Regions from separate parts of the Blastomonas sp. 34TW genome, predicted to be linked through region 2. Evidence: predicted binding sites of a transcription regulator. Region 2 holds the regulator's gene; the other holds the start of a gene.
The links. The regulator LexA, encoded in region 2, represses DNA repair genes until DNA is damaged. The targets are predictions, from matches to a motif close to GTTCCNCNCTTGTTCT.

Region 1: OPU69_RS10825 (DNA recombination protein RmuC) is a predicted target of LexA. The motif match lies at 1,901-1,916, and genes of this name have one in related genera.

What each region holds. Positions count from the first base shown of each region.
Region 1 is NZ_JAPFGW010000007.1:133,142-136,549, reverse strand. Features, by position in the region: gene der (ribosome biogenesis GTPase Der) at 1-548, shown strand, start outside; gene OPU69_RS10835 (Hpt domain-containing protein) at 691-1,140, shown strand; gene def (peptide deformylase) at 1,195-1,719, shown strand; gene OPU69_RS10825 (DNA recombination protein RmuC) at 1,940-3,408, shown strand, end outside.
Region 2 is NZ_JAPFGW010000016.1:10,694-14,101, forward strand. Features, by position in the region: gene moaC (cyclic pyranopterin monophosphate synthase MoaC) at 1-227, shown strand, start outside; gene OPU69_RS17345 (molybdopterin molybdotransferase MoeA) at 227-1,429, shown strand; gene lexA (transcriptional repressor LexA) at 1,517-2,239, shown strand; gene OPU69_RS17355 (FAD-binding domain-containing protein) at 2,310-3,408, opposite strand, start outside.

The DNA of each region.
Region 1 (3,408 bases), on a different contig from region 2:
TGGTGCTGCTGCTCGATGCGACGCGCGGGCTGGAGCTGCAGGAGCTCAAGATCGCCGACCATGTGATCAAGGAAGGCCGCGCGCTGGTCATCGCGATCAACAAATGGGACGTGGCGCAGGATGCCTCGAGCCTGTTCAACGGCATCAAGGCCGCGCTCGATGAAGGTCTCGCACAGCTCAAGGGCGTGCCGGTGCTCACCATTTCGGGCGTGACCGGCAAGGGTATCGACACGCTGATCAAGGTCGCGTTCGAAACCCGCACCGCCTGGTCGCGGCGTGTTTCGACCGGTCAGCTCAACCGCTGGTTCGAGATGGCGGTGGAGACCAATCCGCCACCGGCGCCGGGCGGCAAGCGAATCAAGCTGCGCTATATCACTCAGGCCAAGGTGCGCCCGCCGGGCTTCGTCATCTTCGGGACGCGCGTGGATGAGCTGCCCGAAAGCTATTCGCGCTACCTGGTCAACGGCCTGCGTCGCGAGCTTGGATTCGGCGCGGTACCCGTTCGCCTGACCTATCGCGCGCCCAAAAACCCCTTTTCAAACAACTGATTTGGGGGCAATTATTGAAGGTAGGGCAGTCGTCGACATTTTTGTCTTAAAATGATCTATGACTAGCTTTGCGCAAGACTTCATTTACCATTAGCGATGTAGTTTCCGGTGTCAGTGCTTGGACATGCCGGGAGAAAGCATCATGTCTTACGAGGAAGCGCCGCTGGTCAACTGGTCGACCTATGCCGATGCACGGGCGACTATGGGCAACGATTTCGTGCGCATTCTGGGCTATTTTCGCGAGGACGGCGTCAAGTCGGTCGACGCGATCGAAGCTGCGATGCGTGAACGCAACGCGGCCCGGCTGGTGCTGCCCGCGCACACGCTGAAGAGCGAAGCGCATCAGTTCGGTGCCGAGCGCCTTGGCCTGCTGTCCGAGAAGATCGAGATGGTCGCGCGGCATTGCGTCGAGACGCATGTCGAGCCTGACGAACTGCTCGAAGACGTGGTGTCGTTGCGCGAGATGTTCCTCGGCTCGCTCACGCTGCTCGAAAAGGAAGCCAACCCGCTGGTCGAGCGACGCGGCTTTGGCCGACGCGCGCTCGCCCCTGCCGGCGGCCTGTCGGCGCCGCGCAGCTTCGGTCGCGCCTGATAGCGTCCGCGGCCACCGCTTGACCGGGCGGCCTTGCGGTCATATCTGGACGGCATGGCTATCCGTCCCATCCTTGAAGTGCCCGATCCGCGGTTGAAGACCGTCTCCACCCCTGTCGAGACGTTCGACGAAGACCTGCGCACCCTGGTCGCCGACATGTTCGAGACCATGTACGACGCGCCCGGCATCGGCCTCGCTGCGATCCAGGTCGGCGTGCCCAAGCGGGTGCTGGTGATCGACCTGCAGGAGCAGGAAGACGAGGAAGGCAAGCCGATCAAGGCGCCGCGCGTCTTCATCAATCCCGAAATCCTCGACCCGTCCGCCGAATACTCGCTCTACAACGAGGGCTGCCTTTCGGTCCCCGACCAATATGCCGAAGTCGAGCGCCCCGCGAGCATCCGCGCGCGCTGGCAGGATCTCGACGGCAAGGTGCACGAAGAAGCGATGGACGGGCTGATGGCGACCTGTCTGCAGCACGAGATGGACCATCTCGAGGGCATCCTGTTCATCGACCACCTGTCGCGCCTCAAGCGCCAGATGGTGCTGAAAAAGCTCGAGAAGATGCGCAAGGCGGCGTGACCGCTGCATTGACCCTTAATTGCTGAAAGCCGTCACCCCCGCGAAGGCGGGGGTCCCGCTACTCCTTCGCCATTGCCAAAGCAGCGGGATTCCCGCGTGCGCGGGAATGACGGGGGCGGACAAGCACCTCTCCCCAATCCTGCGGCATTGCCCCATTGCCAATCACCGCACCGCGCTCTAGGTTCGCCTTTCGTTCCACTCCTCTGCGCGGAAGCTTGTCATGGACCCGATGGTCGCCATTCTTATCGTCATTTCGTTGATCGCAGGGCTTGGCATCGGCTGGTTCTTCGGCGGCAAGCCGGTTGCCGATGCGCGCAAGGAGCGTGATGAGGCGCAGGGGCAGCTCAAGGCGCTGCAGGAGCAGTTCAACGCCGCGATCCGCGATCTTGCAGGCGCTAGCGAGCGTGCGAAGCTCGCGGATGAGTTCGCGCTGAAACTCGACGAAGCGCGCCAGCAGGGCGCGGCGCTTCAGGGCCAGCTTGCCGCGGCGAGCGAACGCGCGCGCCAGGCGGATGATCTTGCCCAGCGGCTCGACACGGCCCGCGCGCAATATGAGGCGGCAGCGACCGAGCTGTCGGCGCTCAAGGCCGATGCCGCCAATCACGACAAGCAGGTTCGGCTGCTGGTCGAGGCGCGTGAGCAGCTCGCACAGCAATTCGGCGAGGTCGGCAACAAGCTGCTGGGCGAGGCACAGGAGGCGTTCCTGCGCCGCGCGAACGAGCGCTTTGCCCAGTCGGAAGAGAAAAACGAGGAAAAGATCCGCGCGCTGCTCGCGCCGGTGGGCGAGCGGCTGAAAAGCTATGAGGATCAGGTCCAGAAGATCGAGGCGACGCGCAGCGAGGCCTATGGCAACCTCACCGGCCTGATCGAGCAGATGCGCGCCGGGCAGGAGCGGGTGCAGACCGAAGCGGCGCGGCTGGTCAACAGCTTGCGTAACGCCCCCAAGGCGCGCGGGCGCTGGGGCGAGCAGCAGCTGCGCAACGTGCTCGAAAGCTGCGGCCTAGCCGAACGCACCGATTTCCTGATGGAGCTGAGCGTCGATACCGAGGATGGTCGGCTCCGCCCCGATGCGGTGGTCAAGGTGCCCGGCGGTCGGTCGCTGGTGATCGACGCCAAGGTGTCGCTGAACGCCTATCAGGACGCTTTCGGGGCGGATGACGACGATGCGCGTCGCATCGCGCTGACCGCGCATTGCGCCTCGATGAAGGCGCATATCGATGGCCTGTCGCGCAAGGCCTATTGGGACCAGTTCGCCGACGCGCCGGATTACGTCATCATGTTCGTACCCGGCGAGCATTTCCTTTCGGCCGCGTTGGAGCATGACGCCAAGCTCTGGGACTATGCCTTTGAAAAGAGGGTGCTGCTGGCCACACCGACCAATCTGGTCGCCATCGCGCGCACCGTCGCCAGCGTCTGGCGGCAGGAAGGCCTGGCGCAGGAGGCACGGCAGATCGGCCAGCTCGGCAAGGAGCTCTACGACCGGCTCGCCGTTTCCGCCGAGCATTTGAAGCGCGTCGGCTCAGGCCTGTCGAGCGCGGTCGGTCATTACAACAAGTTCGTCGGCAGCTTCGAACGCAACGTGCTGTCCACTGGCCGCAAGTTCGCCGCACTCAATATCGAAACCGGCAAGCGCGAGCTCGAGACGATCGACGAGATCGAGGCGTTGCCGCGCTACGGCGATGCCGCGCT
Region 2 (3,408 bases):
CCAGCGTCTCGGTCGATTTCGAGTATCTCGAGACCGGCGTGCGCGTCGAAACCCGCGTGCGCACCAACGGCAAGACCGGCGTCGAGATGGAAGCGCTGACCGCCGCGAACATAGCCCTGCTCACGATCTATGACATGGCCAAGGCGCTCGATAAGGCCATGGTCATCGGCCCGGTGCGGCTGCTCGCCAAGAGCGGCGGCAAGTCGGGCGACTGGACCGCCGACTGATGGCGGGCGGGCTTATCCCGCTCGACGAGGCGCGCGACCGCCTGCTCGCGCTTGCTGCGCCCCGCCCCGCGATCAGCCTTCCGCTCGATCAGGTCACCGGCCTCACCCTGGCCGAGCCGCTGGTGTCGCAGCGCAACCAGCCCGCCGCCGATCTGTCAGCGATGGACGGCTATGCGGTGCGCAGCGCCGACCTGCCCGGCCCATGGCGCGTCATCGGCGAGAGCGCGGCGGGACGGCCCTTCGCGGGCGTACTTGCGCCGGGACAGGCCGCGCGCATTTCGACGGGCGCGATGATCCCCGATGGCGCAGATTGCGTCGTGGTGCAGGAAGACGTCGCGCGCGAGGGTGACCGGCTGACGCTCACCGGCGATGGCCCCGCAGCTCCCGGCGCGCATATCCGCCGCGCAGGGCATGATTTCGCAGACGGGACGCAACTCGCTGATGCGGGTGCGATCATCGACGCGCGGCTGATCGCGCTTGCCGCGATGGCAGGGCACGGCGCGCTCGCCGTCCACCGCCGCCCGCGCATCGCGATCCTCAGCACCGGCGACGAGCTTGTCCCACCCGGAAACCCGCTGCCCTCGCCCGCGCATATCCCGGCGAGCAACGGCGTGATGCTGGCAGCGATGCTGTCTTCCCTACCCTGCGATCTGATCGTCCCGCCGCTGCTGCCCGATGACCGCGCCACCATCGCCGCGGCGCTGCTCGAGCACAGCCAGGCCGATATCATCGTCACCACCGGCGGCGCATCGGTCGGCGATCACGACCTCATCCAGCCCGCATTGCTCGACAGCGGCGGAACTGTCGATTTCTGGCGGATCGCGATGCGACCAGGCAAACCGGTGATGGTCGGACGTCTGGGCGATGCGATCGTGCTCGGCCTGCCGGGCAATCCGGTCTCGGCCTATGTCACTGCGACGTTGCTGCTGCTGCCGCTGGTGCGCAAGCTTTTGGGTTATCAACAGCTTGTCCCTGCCACCTCCCAGGCGATCGCAGGCGAACCCTTCCCGGCGAACGGCCCGCGCCAGGATTTCGTGCGTGCGCGCTTCCACGATGGCGCGCTCATCCGGCTGAGCAATCAGGACAGCGGAGCGCTATCGGCGCTGCTTCAGGCGGATGCGCTGGTGGTCCGGCCAATCGATGCGCCCGAGGCCAAAATCGGCGATCCGATCGATTATATCGCGCTTCGCCACGGGACTTGACACAAGCTCTTGACCTGACCGTCTTTGTTTCGTAATTGTTCCGTATTCGTTCGAACGCAGGTTCGGCGCAGAAAAGGAACATCGGCGATGCTGACCCGCAAGCAACATGACCTGATCCGCTTCATCCAGGAACGGCTGGAGGCCGATGGCGTCTCGCCTTCGTTCGAGGAAATGAAGGAAGCGCTCGATCTCAAGTCCAAGTCGGGCGTGCACCGGCTGGTCAGCGCGCTCGAGGAACGCGGCTTCATTCGCCGTCTTCCCAACCGGGCGCGCGCACTCGAAATCCTGAAGCTGCCAGAGGCGAGCGTGAAGCCGCGCGAGAAGGAGCTCGCCGCTGCTGCCGCCGCGCGCGCCGATGCCGCGCGGAGCAATGTCGTCAGCATGGACGCGGTGCGCAAGGCGGTGTTGCCGGAGCCTGCGAACAGCAATGTGCTCGAAATTCCGCTGCACGGCCGCATCGCCGCCGGTGCGCCGATCGAGGCGTTCGAGGGCACCGAGATCCTGCCTGTTCCCGCCGCCCTGCTCGGCGCGGGCGAGCATTATGCGCTCGAAGTGTCTGGGGACTCGATGGTCGAGGCGGGCATTCTCGATGGCGACTTTGCGTTGATCAAGCGCACCGAAACCGCGCGCGACGGCGAGATCGTGGTCGCGCTGGTGCGCGGCGAGGAGGCGACGCTCAAATATCTGCGCCGCGAGAACGGCCGCATCCGGCTCGATCCCGCCAATGCGTCCTACGCGCCGCAATATTACGCGCCGCACGAGGTGCAGGTGCAGGGCAAGCTGGCCGGCCTGTTGCGCCGCTATCACTGATGCCGATCAAGCGGGCCTGGCGATCGCCGGGTCCGCGTCGGAATGGGCGGGCCGCTCCCCTCGAAGCGGCTCAGGTGCGGGTGAGCCCCATATCCTCGAGCAGCCGCCCCATATGCTGCTTGAACGGGAAGAAGCCCTTGCGCGCGTGCGGCCAGAAGGTGTCGTCCCATGCCCGGCGCACCTGGACGAGTTCGATCCCTTCGCCCGCCAGCGCCTTGGCGATTTCCGTCAGCCGCGTCGCGACCGGGCCGACCGGGGCATAAGGCGTCACCACCCGGTTGACGCCCGCCTCACGCGACGCCTGCACGATCGCCTCGGCATTCAGGGCATCTATCCGCTTCACCGGTGCCCTGCCGGTTTCGCCAAGCGACGCAGCCATGTCGTGCGCAGCATCCGCAACGAAGCCGCGCGCCTTTTCACCCCAAAGCAACGCCGGATCGGCAGCGATGCAGGTGCCGCAGATATCAACCTCGCGGAGCACCGCATCATCCGGGTGCATGTCCTCGCTGGTGATCAGCAGCAGCGCCGGCGCCCCCCTGGCCGATCCTGCCGCAGGCAAGGGCGCTGCGGCAGGTACCGGTGCTTCGGTCAGCGGCTCGGCGATTTCCGCCAGGCCCTTCGGCGCAAACCGCCCCCCGGTATAGCGCGCGATATTGTCGGCCGTGGCGAGATAGGTCTTGCCCGCCGTCTGCAAGCCCGCGACCCAGCGCCAGGACAGGGTATTGCTCGCCGCATCGGCATCGATCAGATGGCGCAGGAAGAAACCCGCGCCCAGCGTCCAGGGCAGCCGCAGCGTGAAGATCCAGATCGAGGCGAACCACATGCGTGCGTGGTTGTGCAGATACCCCGTCTCGACCAGCTCGCGCGCCCAGTCATCGAAGCCCTCGATGCCGGTGCGGCCCGCTTCCGCCTGTTCCAGCGCGCGGACATTGCGCAGCCGCTCGTGCTGCTCGTCGCGCTCGACGAGGAAGCGCTCCCAGATGCCGGGCCGCATCTCGAGCCAGCCCTTCCAATAGGTGCGCCACAGCACCTCCTGCACATATTTCTCCGCCGCCGCGAGCGAATGCCGTTCCAGCACCGCCGCGCACACTTCCTGCTCGTTCAGCAGGCGATAGCGCAGCCAGGGTGAAAGCTGCGACACCGCGCTGGGCCGACCGGGCCCGAGATCG